Regions from separate parts of the Caballeronia sp. SL1002 genome, predicted to be linked through region 2. Evidence: predicted binding sites of a transcription regulator. Region 2 holds the regulator's gene; each other region holds the start of a gene.
What was found. Region 2 encodes HrcA, which represses chaperone genes, less so after heat shock. Its sites were predicted from a motif close to TTAGCACTCNNNNNNNNNGAGTGCTAA; they were not measured.

Region 1 (4,147 bases), 180 kb from region 2:
CGTCTACGCCGACCAGATCGAGTGGATGCACCGCAATCTCGGCTATCGCGACAGCATCGTGTTGTCCGTGCATCCGCATAACGACCGCGGCACGGCAGTCGCCGCCGCCGAACTCGCGTTGCTCGCGGGCGCGGAGCGGATCGAAGGCTGCTTGTTCGGCAATGGCGAGCGCACCGGCAATGTCGATCTCGTCACGCTCGCGATGAATCTCTACACGCAAGGGATCGACCCGGGCCTCGACTTTTCGGACATCGACGGCGTGCGGCGCGTGGTCGAGCGCTGCAACCAGATTCCGGTACATCCGCGCCATCCGTACGCGGGCGATCTCGTTTTCACGGCGTTTTCCGGCTCGCATCAGGACGCGATCCGCAAGGGTCTCGCGCAGCAAAAGCCGGACGCGGTGTGGGAAGTGCCGTATCTGCCCGTCGATCCCGCCGATCTCGGCCGCAGTTACGACGCCGTGATTCGCGTGAACAGCCAGTCGGGCAAAGGCGGCGCGACGTTCCTGCTCGAACGCGGGCTCGGCTTCACGCCGCCGCGCCGCGTGCAGATCGAATTCAGCCACGCGGTGCAGCAGGTCGCGGATGCGTCGGGCGAAGAAGTGTCGGGCGACGCCGTCTGCGCGCTGTTCCGTCGCGAATACTTCGACGTTCAGGGACCGGTGGCGCGCGTGGACGCGGCCAGATTGAATATCGGCGGACGCGAGGTGAAAACACCGCACGCGCCCGACGCCAGCGAAGCGCACGCGCAGGCGGTGGCGCGCGCGGTATCGGCGGCGGGCGTCACGGTGGACGTCGCCTCATTCGATACCGCGAGCACGCGCAGCGGCGAAACGGCGGTGTTTATCGGCTGTCGTGTGGATGGCGAGCCGCTGCGGTTCGGGGTCGGCGTGCACGCGGACGGCGCGCGGGCCGTGGCGGATGCGATTATCAGCGCGGTGAACCGCTCGGCGTGGGCGCGGGCGGCGGAACGGAACGAGGAACGCGTGGCGGCGTGAGGTTCTGAACGCGCGGTTTGGCGCCGGATCAGTCCAGCGCCACGCGCGTTGCCTGCAGCGCGAGCAGTTGCCACTGACCGTCCGTCTGCACGTGAACGGCGGTGTAAGCGATCGGAAACAGCAGCGCGCCGTTCTTCGATTCCATCTCGATCAGCGCGCGCCCCGACACGAGGCACGTTTCCCGCCCGGCCGGAATCACATCCTGCGACTGGATTTCGATCTGACGATAGCGGCGCCGGCCGGCCGTGATCGCGTCGATGAACTGGCGCTTCGTTTCGCGCTTGCCGTTCGTGTGCACGTAACACACGTTTTCGGCGAGCAGCACGTCCAGCACGCCGCCGTCGCCGTCCACCATCGCGCGAAAGCGGTCGCGTTCCATCTCGCGGATCGCTTCAATCGTTTTTGCCGGCATCTGTCGGTTCCCCTCGCGTCGAGAAACCGGTGCGGACGGTCCTCGTCAGAAGTTGTATTGCAGATATAGCTGGCTGAAATTTATACCAGGATTCGGATGTTTGATACCGGCGTTCGATAAATGCTGCAGGCGGAACCCGGCCTGATAGTTCTGGCGATCGCCGAAGACCGCGCCGACGCCCACGACATCGGCGAACTGGAAGGCGGTCGAAAGCGTGTAGGTTTCGGTCACGCGCGCGTGGGACAGGAGGCGCACGCCCGCGCCCGCCTCGATGAACGGCCGGATGGAACCCGAACTCCGGATGAAGCGAATCATCGGCGTGATGCCGAATTCGAGCAGATTCGGATTGACCGGGTGGTCGCCCGTGGAATGCCAGACGCCCGCGTGGCCTTCGAGCACCGCCGTGAAGTGGAAACCGCCAATTTCCCACCACGTCCAGTTCGGATCCCACACGACGCCGACATCGGCTTTCTTGATGTCGTGATCGGCGACGCCGCCGGCCACCTGCACGCCGAACGTATCGGCATGCGCCACGGACGCCGCCGCCGCGGACGCGAGAACAGCGATATGAAGAATGAGCTTCCGCCAAGCGCCATTGTTCTTTTGCATGAACTCCCCTGACCGGTTCTCTGATGACGGTGTCCCGCTATTGCGGGCGACGCGACATTTTAGAGACGGTCGCGAAATCCTGCTCAGATAAGTATTTTGATTCGCGTCGAATGTAGAATTATCTTTCTGAAATCGTCAGAATCGCGGTAAATGATGCGATCAGCCCCGCAAGCTTTTCGGTAAAACTGACATAAAAGTTTCTTCGTGCAAAATCGACTATTAGCTCTAACATCTTGATAGTCTTTGTGGGAACTCCCACATAACTGGCCGCTCTAATCCTTAGCACTCAGTAGACGGGAGTGCTAATATCGTGGTGACTCGCTCGATTGTTCGCGCGAGTTTTTGTTGATAAAGGAGCTTATGAGCGTGACCCATGCGATGACCCTTCCGAATACTGTGAGCTCGGCGTCGGCCAAGGCCGCTTCGGCAGGCGCGCTGACGTTCGCGCAGTCGTCGATGCTGACGGGCCAGATTGGCAATATCGACGCGTACATCCAGGCAGTGAACCGCATTCCGATGCTGACGCCGTCAGAAGAGCGCCAATACGCCACCGAATACCGCGAAAACGACAACCTGACCGCCGCGCGCCAGCTGGTGCTGTCGCACCTGCGGCTGGTGGTGTCGATCGCCCGTAATTATCTGGGCTACGGCCTGCCGCACGCGGATTTGATCCAGGAAGGCAATATCGGTCTGATGAAGGCCGTGAAGCGTTTCGATCCGCAGCAAAACGTGCGTCTTGTGTCCTATGCAATGCACTGGATCAAGGCCGAGATTCACGAGTACATCCTGCGCAACTGGCGCACGGTGAAGGTCGCGACCACGAAGGCGCAGCGCAAGCTGTTCTTCAACCTGCGCAGCCACAAGACCGGCCTTGCCGCGTTCACGCCCGACGAGATCGAAGGTCTCGCGAAGGAACTGAACGTGAAGCGCGAGGAAGTCGCGGAGATGGAAACGCGGTTGTCGGGCGGCGATATCGCGCTCGAAGGTCAGGTCGAGGACGGCGAGGAAGCGTATGCGCCTATCGCGTATCTGGCCGACTCGCACAACGAGCCGACCAACGTGATCGCCGCGCGCCAGTTCGACAAGCTGCAAAGCGATGGCCTTTCCACCGCGCTGGAGTCGCTCGACGAACGCAGCCGCCGGATCATCCAGGCGCGCTGGCTCGAAGTGCAGGACGACGGCTCGGGCGGCAAGACGCTGCATGAACTGGCGGCCGAGTTCGGCGTATCGGCGGAGCGGATTCGCCAGATCGAAGCGAGCGCGATGAAGAAAATGCGCACGGCGCTGCACGACTACGCATAACGTTTGGCGCTTCGGCGCGCATCAAGTTTGGACAGGCCCGCAGTCGAAAGACTGCGGGCTTTTTTTTGTCCGATGCGTCCCCGTGCTTGGTTCCCTCGCTGTGGCGTAACGCCGCATCGGGGCCTATTACAGCGCGTGACGGCCTTCCGCGCGACAGCGTGCCGCACGTCCGCGCATGTCCTCATCGTCTTCACGATAAAACCCTCCTCTTAGAATGGTTTGTATCCGGCGCGCGCTAAAAATGCGCCGGAGAAGGCGTCCCGCGCCGCTCGGGAATAAAGGCGGCGCATCCGGACATTGCTCGTTCCAGCGAGACAAACCATGACAACGACTCTTCATCCCAGAAGCCCGACCAGCAGCGCCGCCACGCCGCGCGGCCGCTTTAGGCAACGCCTTTCGGCGTGGTTCCACGGGCCGACGCTCACGCGCGACCTGATTCTCATCGTCCTGATCAAGTTAGCCGTCCTGATGACGCTCAAACACGCGTTCTTCGGACATCCGCAGGCGGAACACATGAAGATGCCGCCCGCCGCGGTCGCGCAGCAACTCCTCTCCATCCAAAATCCGTCGCCGGAATCAGAAGGTAATCATCATGATCAGTAGCGAAGTCGCCGATCTGTCGCGGCTCCAGTTCGGCATTACGGCGCTGTACCACTTCCTGTTCGTCCCGCTCACGCTCGGCCTGTCGTGGCTGCTCGTCATTATGGAATCGGTCTATGTCATGACCGGCAAACAGGTCTACAAGGACATGCCCAGTTCTGGGGCAAGCTCTTCGGGATCAACTTTGCGATGGGCGTGACCACCGGCCTCACGCTCGAATTCCAGTT
Region 2 (4,147 bases):
TTGGTCACCTACACTTCGATCAGGCTTTCGTGAGCGCAGGTTAACCCCTAGTCCCTGCATGGCTTTCCGAACTGCCAAATCCCGCTGTTTTCCGTTCGCCTCTCGTCCTGGGGGTACCAATGAAACTGACCTTGGTTATTGCGGTGGTCGCGCTGGTACTCGTCGCGGGAACCACCACGATCTGCATGTCCGGCGCGGTCACGGCGCGCACCTCCGAGTACGGCGGCATCCACGCGACCGTCGAGCAGTTTTTCAATCCGGACCCGAAAGCTTGTCGATAATGCGGCGGTCGCGCTTGGTCGGGCGGCCTTGCAGATTTGCTGCGGGCTCGCGGAAGTTCTTGCGACGCTCGCTCTCGGCGACCCGCTTCTCGCGCCCTTCGGACGTTTCCGCATAAAGCGACTGCGCCACTGGCGCCGGGCCGCGCACTTCGCAGATTCCGAGCACTTCCACCTGCCAGATCAGCCGGTCGACATCGATTTCCACGAGATCGCCGACCCGCACGTCCTTCGACGGCTTCACGTTGGCCCCGCCGATTCTCACGCGCCCTTTTTCGACCGCATCGCTCGCGAGCGACCGCGTCTTGAAGAAGCGCGCCGCCCAGAGCCATTTGTCGATACGCAGACGCGCGCCGGGTTCAGTCGATATTTTGTAGTTCATCGGTGACGATTCGATTACTCAGGCCGCCGCGCTCAGCGTTTCGCGCACATGAACCGGCCAGCCCTGCAGGTTCTGCGCGACGATCTCGCCCAGCGCCTTGATCCACGCGGGCGAAGCGTTCAGGCATGCGATACGGTGAAAATGCTTGCCGCCCGCGCGCAGAAACTCGTCGCGCACTTCGATCCCGATTTCCTCGATCGTTTCCAGACAATCCGCCGTGAAGCCCGGGCAGAACACGTCCACCCGGCTCACGCCCGCCGCGCCGAGTTCGGCGAGCGTCGGCGCGGTGTACGGCTGCAGCCATTCGGCGCGTCCGAAGCGCGACTGGAACGTCACGCGACATTCCACCGGCGTCAGGCCGAGCGCGGCAGCGAGCAGCGATCCGGTTTGCTGGCATTGATCGTGGTATGGATCGCCGAGATTCATCGTGCGCTTCGGGACGCCGTGAAAACTCAGCACGAGCTTGTCGCCGGCGGCGAAATCCGGCGCGCCGTGCTGCCGCCAGTACTCGCGCACCTGCTCGGCCAGCGCGCCGATATAGGCCGGGTGATCGGCGTAATGGCGGATCGTGCGGATTTCGGGTTGGTTGCGCACGTGCTTGAGCGCGGTGAAGGCATCGTCGAAGGCGGTTGCGGTAGTGGACGACGAATATTGCGGATACATCGGCACGATGAGCACGCGCTCGGCGCCTTCGAGCTTCAGTTGATTCAGCATGGCCGGAATGCCTGGCGTGCCGTAACGCATCGCGTAATCGACGATCACGCTGTAATCGTTCGCCGCGAAGAGGCGCCGGAGCGCGTCCACCTGACGCTCGGTGTACACGCGCAGCGGCGAGCCTTCCGGCATCCAGACCTGCGCGTATTTCCGGGCCGACGCGCGGCTTCTGAACGGCAGGATCGCGAGGCGCAGGATGATCTGCCAGAGGAAAGCCGGAATCTCGACGACCCGCGGATCCGATAGAAACTGCGCCAGATATTTGCGCACGGCGCGCGGCGTCGGCGCGTCGGGCGTGCCGAGGTTGATCAGCAACACGCCTACGCGATGCGATGCGGAAGGCTGCGAGGGCAACTCAAGGTCGAAACGCATGGAGGGAGCGGCCGGGCGAATGGCGTCGTGGAGTGAAAAACATTATAGCGGCGCGGGTTCGCCGCGCGGCATCGGCCATTCGGCCTAGTGGCGCGTGACGCTCGGAAGGCGCAGAGTTTCCGGACGCACTGATGGATGCGCTATTGCTGGCTGAGCGACATGGACAGCAGCCGCGCGGTGATATCCACGATCGGGATCACGCGGTTGTACGCCATGCGCGTCGGCCCGATCACGCCGAGCGTGCCGACGATCTTGCCGTTCACTTCATACGGCGCGGTCACCACGCTCATTTCTTCGATCGGTACGAGATTCGACTCGCCGCCGATAAATATCTGCACGCCTTGGGCGTGGCTCGATACGTCGAGTAATTGAAGGAGGCTCGTCTTTTGATCGAAAACGTCGAAAAGCTTGCGCAATCGCGCCATATCGGACGACAGATCCGCCACTTCCAGCAAGTTGCGCTCGCCGGAAATGAGCAGTGTGTCGCCGGGATCGGTTTCGTCCGTGCTGGCGGCCACCGCTGCATGCATCAGCGTGGTCATGTCGCCGCGCAACTGATCGATTTCCTCGCGCAGTCGGCGGCGCACTTCGTCGAACGACAAACCGGCGAAGTGCGCGTTGATATAGTTCGACGCCTCGGTGAGTTGCGACGGCGAATAGTCGCGCTGGGTCGCCATGATGCGGTTCTGCACGTCGCCTTCCGGCGTCACGATGATGAGCAGGATGCGCTTGTCCGACAGGCGCATGAACTCGATCTGCTTGAACATGTGACTGCGCCGTGGCGTGAGAATCACGCCCGCGAAAGACGACAGGTTGGACAGCACGCTCGCCGCCGCCGCGACGATCTTCTGCGGCTCGCCGCCTTGCAGACGCGTCTTGACGGCCGTGGTCATGGCTTCGTCGTCGGGCGTGGCGACGGTCAGCATGGTATCGACGAAAAGCCGGTAGCCGCGCGGCGTCGGAATGCGCCCGGCCGAGGTATGCGGACTCACGACCAGCCCGAGCTCCTCCAGATCCGACATCACGTTGCGGATGGTGGCGGGGCTGAGTTCGAGGCCGGAGTAGCGTGACAACGTGCGCGAACCGACCGGCTGACCTTCGGCGATATAGCGCTCGATCAGCGTTTTGAGGAGGGTTTGTGCACGTGGATCTAGCATGGGGAAATTTTAGCTCAACGTGTTAGGGAACGGCGAGCGGCAACGCGCCGGTCGGACATCTGGGCGCGGCCTCATTTCAGGACGTGCTCCATTCTAACGGCTATTGTCGATAAAGCCCGTCGCTCTCGCGCGCGGGTCGGGACGTGGGGACGTGGAACGCCCGAACGCCGGAACGCCGGAACGCCGGGTTCGCCCACGGTTCTTTTCGACTCTCACCTATGGTGTAATGCCGGCATGGAAATTGGCACCCAGTTCAAGACCGTCGCGCTCGTGGGGCGCAACAATACGCCCGGCATCAGGGAGCCGCTGACGTCGCTCGCCTCGTGCATCGCCAAACGCGGCTTCGAGGTCGTGTTCGAAGCGGGCACCGCCGGAGAGACCGGCGTGAGCGAATACCCGGCGCTGTCGCCGGCGGAAATCGGCGCGCGCGCGGACGTCGCGGTCGTGCTTGGCGGCGACGGCACTATGCTCGGCATCGGCCGGCAACTCGCGCCGTACAAGACGCCGCTGATCGGCATCAATCACGGGCGGCTCGGTTTTATCACCGACATCTCGCTCGCCGAATGGCAGGAAATCGTGCCGCAGATGCTCGCCGGCAGTTACGAGCGCGAAGAGCGCACGCTGCTCGAAGCGCGGATCGTGCGTAACGGCGTGCCGATCTACCACGCGCTCGCGTTCAACGACGTCGTGGTGAACCGCAGCGGCGTGTCGGGCATGGCGGAACTGCGCGTGTCGGTGGATGGCCGCTTCATGTACAACCAGCGCTCGGACGGGTTGATCGTCGCAACGCCCACGGGTTCCACGGCGTACGCGCTCTCCTCCGCCGGGCCGATCCTCCATCCGCAACTGGAAGGTTTCGTGCTCGTGCCGATCGCGCCGCATTCGCTTTCCAATCGTCCGATCGTGCTGCCCGACGACTCGAAAGTGGGCATCCAGATCATTTCCGGCCGCGACGTGAACGTGAATTTCGACATGCAGTCGTTCACCGCCGTCGAGCTGAACGACACCATCGAAGTGCGGCGCTCGCGGCATACGGTGCCGGTGCTGCATCCGGTCGGCTACAGCTATTTCGCCACGCTGCGCAAAAAGCTGCACTGGAACGAACATCCGTCGCACGAAGACGATCCCAAGACCTGAAGCCACCGCCTCCATGCTCCGTCACCTCTCGATTCGCGACTTCGTGATCGTCGCCGCGCTCGACCTCGAATTCGATCGCGGCTTCACTGTATTTTCCGGAGAAACCG
Region 3 (4,147 bases), 130 kb from region 2:
CACCAGCACGATGAACGGCATGAGAAGCAGCATCAGCGCGCCGCCTCGGCTGGGATGTCGGTTGATGAGTCGCATCGGAACGCCCTTGGCTGTTGCGGATTTAGAGCTTGCCTTCGGCCGCCATGCGCACATAGCTCGGATCGAAACGCAGCTTCACGTTGCTCTTGCTGCCGACGATCACGCCCTTGTCGAATGCCATGCCGACCGCATCCGGATTCGGCGCGCCCTGGCCGAGCAGACCGTGATCGAACGAGAACTTGGCGACGCGCGTCATGGTTTGCGGCAGCGTCGGGCTGGTCGCGAAGTCGAGCGCGGCCTTGGGCGTGTAGAAGAGCGCGGTGGTCGAGAGTTGACCCTTGAAGCCTGCGAGATCGGTGCCGGACGCCTTCGCCATCGACGTCAGCGCCGCCGTGCTGGTGCTGCTCTGCGCGTGCATCAGCGCGACCATTTCGAACCAGGCGCCGGTGAGCGCCTTGCCAAGCGCCGGGTTGTCCTGGAGCGTCTTGGTGTTGACCACCATCATGTCCATGATTTCGCCGGGCACCTTGCTCGAATCGAACACTTCGGTCACGTTCGGCTGCGCCTTCAGATCGGCGAGCATCGGGTTCCAGGTCACGGCCTGCTTGACGGCGGGCGTCGCGAACGCAGCGGAGATATCGGCATCCGACGTATTGACGACCTTGATGTCGCGCTCGCTCATGCCCGCGGATTCCAGCGCGCGGGCCAGCAGATAGTGCGAGACGGAGAGCTCGACGAGGTTGATCGACTGGCCTTTGAGGTCGGCGACCTTTTTGCCCTTGCCCTTGATGAGCACGCCGTCGTTGCCGTTCGAGTAGTCGCTCACGATCAGCGCGGTCGAATCGACGCCGCCGGTCGCGGGAATGGTGAGCGCGTCCATGTTGGTCATGGCGCATCCGTCGAACTTGCCGGCCGTGTACTGATTGATGGATTCGACGTAGTCGTTCAGTTGCACGACGTCCACGTTGATGCCGTACTTCTTGGCCCATTTGGACACGATGCCTTGTGTCTTGGCTTCGCCCCAGGGCATCCAGCCGGCGTAGATGGTCCAGCAGACCTTGAAGTCCGTGCGGGCGGCGAATGAGCTTGAGGCGTAAAGCGAGGCGAGCGAGAACGCGGCAATGCCGATAAGACGGGAGAACTTGGGCATGGATGACCTCGGAAGGCGGTTGATGACGGCAGGAGCGGCGCGACGTTTCGATCGCGTTCTCTCCCGGGCTTTTATCCCGCCGTGTAACCTCGCCTGAGGTCGACAACTCTCGGACCAGCATCCGCGCGAAGCGGACCGGAACCCTAGTCGTCCATTGACAAATTGTGCGTGCTAAACCGGTGAAGCGCCGGCTCCTTGAATTGTTTCAAGCGATAAGCATGCCAGGCGCGTCGGCCTTACGTGGTAAGGATGGACGCGAAGCTGACGGTATGGGATGCACGACAATGAAGCGCGCCACGCGATACGAAAGCGCGCGTCGCACGAATCGGGTGCGCGGTTTTTCGAGGCTAGGGCGCGGATGCGGCTGAGGCCGGCACGACTGGCGCCGGTAACGCCGGAAGTGGCGCCGGCGCGATCGCAGTGGCCGCAGCAGCGGGCGCCTGCACGACGATCGGCGTCGGCGTCAGGTCCGGCGAATTGAGTATTAGCGAGGGCGCGAGCGTGCGGGACTGCACGGTATCGCCGGGAACGGGCGAACTCGTCGGCACCGTTCGCAAGTAAAAGCCGACCAGGCTGAAAAAGCGATCGTAGAACTTGCCCGCCGGGACGGTTTCGCTGGAAATCTTCACCATCGCGTCGCTGTTCGAGCGGATCGGCAGCGAGAGCGAGCCGAGCACGCTCAGGCCCACGCTCGCCGATGTATCGCTTTTCTTCAGCGCGTAGCCGTCCTGCACGGCGTTCACATACGCAATGCTCGTGTTGCTGGCGTTCTCGCCCGGCGTACACACCACGTGAAACGACACCACGACGTGCGTTTCGGCCGCCGGCTGGAAATTCTTGGTGGCATCGACGGTGTCGGGTTGTGTCATCGTCGTCATGTAGCCTTGGGAGAGCAACGCGCGCCGGGAGGCTTCGCAGGTCTGCGCGGTGGTGGCGTCGAAGTTGTGCGCGTAGGGGGTCGAGCCGGTGTTGAACAACTCCTGCTGGTAGCTCGGCGTGGGAGCTTCCTTGCCGCCGCACGCGGCGAGGAAGGCGAGCGGGACGCAAACGAGAAGGGTGCGGAGAAACGGGCTTTGCATGACGGCGACGGGTCGGAACACGGCGGAGGGCCGGTATCGAGTTTGGATCAGCGGGGCTAGATTGTAGTGCGCCCGGCGCGCGGACGTAAAAAAGCAATTGAATCCGTTGGTTACATGAAAGCGGGGCGGCGCTGCGGCGGGTTTGAGACAACTGGAAACTCCTTCTGCACCTATTTCGCGCCGAAAGGGGACAACCCTTCTTGAAATTGTCAAACGGCGTGCCATATAATTGGCACTCGTCGCACTAGAGTGCTAACAAGATTTCCGTCCGGTGGCATGGGCTCGGCTCAACAGCATGCCGGATGGGTTTTCCCGCGTTTCTTCAGTCTCAATCAAGAGAGGAGTGTGTATGAATCTTCGTCCTTTGCACGATCGCGTCATCGTTAAACGTCTGGATCAGGAAACCAAGACTGCGTCGGGCCTCATCATCCCCGAAGCTGCAGCCGAAAAGCCGGATCAAGGCGAAATCCTGGCCGTCGGCCCGGGCAAGCGCGATGACAAGGGTACGCAGAACGCCCTCGACGTCAAAGTGGGCGACCGCGTGCTGTTCGGCAAGTATGCCGGCCAGACCGTCAAGGTCGACGGGCAAGAACTGCTCGTGATGCGCGAAGAAGACATCATGGCCGTTCTGGTCAAGTAAAACCCTTCCAAGTACGTTCGGCTTCGTGCGCGCTTAGCGATTGATCCACGATCTCGCGGCGGCGGCGCAAAGCCTGAAAAAACTGAAACGAATCAAGGAGTTTGGATATGGCAGCTAAAGACGTCGTGTTTGGCGATTCCGCACGCGCAAAGATGGTCGAAGGCGTGAACATCCTGGCCAATGCAGTCAAGGTCACGCTGGGTCCGAAGGGTCGCAATGTCGTGCTCGAGCGCAGCTTCGGCGGCCCGACGATCACGAAGGACGGTGTTTCGGTCGCGAAAGAAATCGAACTGAAAGACAAGCTCCAGAACATGGGCGCGCAGATGGTCAAGGAAGTGGCTTCCCGGACCAGCGACAACGCCGGCGACGGCACGACGACGGCTACGGTTCTGGCCCAGTCGATCGTCCGCGAAGGCATGAAGTACGTTGCATCGGGCATGAACCCGATGGACCTGAAGCGCGGCATCGACAAGGCCGTGACGGCTGCCGTCGAAGAACTGCGCAAGATCAGCAAGCCGTGCACGACCAACAAGGAAATCGCTCAAGTCGGCGCGATTTCGGCGAACAGCGACACGTCGATCGGCGATCGCATCGCTGAAGCGATGGACAAGGTCGGCAAGGAAGGCGTGATCACGGTGGAAGACGGCAAGTCGCTGGAAGACGAGCTGGACGTCGTGGAAGGCATGCAGTTCGACCGTGGCTACCTGTCGCCGTACTTCATCAACAACCCGGACAAGCAAGTCGCGCTGCTCGAAAACCCGTTCGTGCTGCTGCACGACAAGAAGGTTTCGAACATCCGTGACCTCCTGCCGGTACTGGAACAAGTCGCCAAGGCTGGCCGTCCGCTGCTGATCATCGCTGAAGATGTCGAAGGCGAAGCGCTGGCTACGCTGGTGGTGAACAACATCCGCGGCATCCTGAAGACCGTTGCTGTCAAGGCTCCGGGCTTCGGCGACCGTCGCAAGGCGATGCTCGAAGACATCGCCATCCTGACGGGCGGCCAAGTGATCGCCGAAGAAACCGGCCTCACGCTCGAAAAGGCAACGCTGGCTGAACTGGGCCAGGCGAAGCGTATCGAAGTGGGCAAGGAAAACACGACGATCATCGACGGCGCAGGCGAAGCCACGACCATCGAAGCGCGCGTGAAGCAAGTTCGCACGCAAATCGAAGAAGCGACGTCGGACTACGACCGTGAAAAGCTGCAAGAACGCGTGGCCAAGCTGGCAGGCGGCGTTGCAGTGATCAAGGTCGGTGCTGCGA

Region 1: rpoH (RNA polymerase sigma factor RpoH) is a predicted target of HrcA. The motif match lies at 2,298-2,324, and genes of this name have one in related genera.
Region 3: AC3D25_RS12590 (co-chaperone GroES) is a predicted target of HrcA. The motif match lies at 2,477-2,503, and genes of this name have one in related genera.

The regions. Positions count from the first base shown of each region.
Region 1 covers NZ_JBYMUW010000002.1:2,493,468-2,497,614, forward strand. Annotated here, with positions in the region: gene leuA (2-isopropylmalate synthase) at 1-997, shown strand, start outside; gene AC3D25_RS13965 (nuclear transport factor 2 family protein) at 1,026-1,409, opposite strand; gene AC3D25_RS13970 (acyloxyacyl hydrolase) at 1,455-2,018, opposite strand; gene rpoH (RNA polymerase sigma factor RpoH) at 2,385-3,320, shown strand; gene cydP (cytochrome oxidase putative small subunit CydP) at 3,642-3,923, shown strand; partial or broken gene AC3D25_RS13985 (cytochrome ubiquinol oxidase subunit I) at 3,913-4,147, shown strand, end outside.
Region 2 covers NZ_JBYMUW010000002.1:2,318,180-2,322,326, forward strand. Annotated here, with positions in the region: gene AC3D25_RS13185 (hypothetical protein) at 120-281, shown strand; gene AC3D25_RS13190 (RNA-binding S4 domain-containing protein) at 253-660, opposite strand; gene hemH (ferrochelatase) at 679-1,746, opposite strand; gene hrcA (heat-inducible transcriptional repressor HrcA) at 1,887-2,903, opposite strand; gene AC3D25_RS13205 (NAD kinase) at 3,138-4,040, shown strand; gene recN (DNA repair protein RecN) at 4,054-4,147, shown strand, end outside.
Region 3 covers NZ_JBYMUW010000002.1:2,192,868-2,197,014, reverse strand. Annotated here, with positions in the region: gene AC3D25_RS12605 (ABC transporter permease) at 1-75, opposite strand, end outside; gene AC3D25_RS12600 (putative urea ABC transporter substrate-binding protein) at 101-1,168, opposite strand; guanidine-I (ykkC/yxkD leader) riboswitch at 1,227-1,326, opposite strand; gene AC3D25_RS12595 (DUF2242 domain-containing protein) at 1,516-2,247, opposite strand; gene AC3D25_RS12590 (co-chaperone GroES) at 2,597-2,887, shown strand; gene groL (chaperonin GroEL) at 2,995-4,147, shown strand, end outside.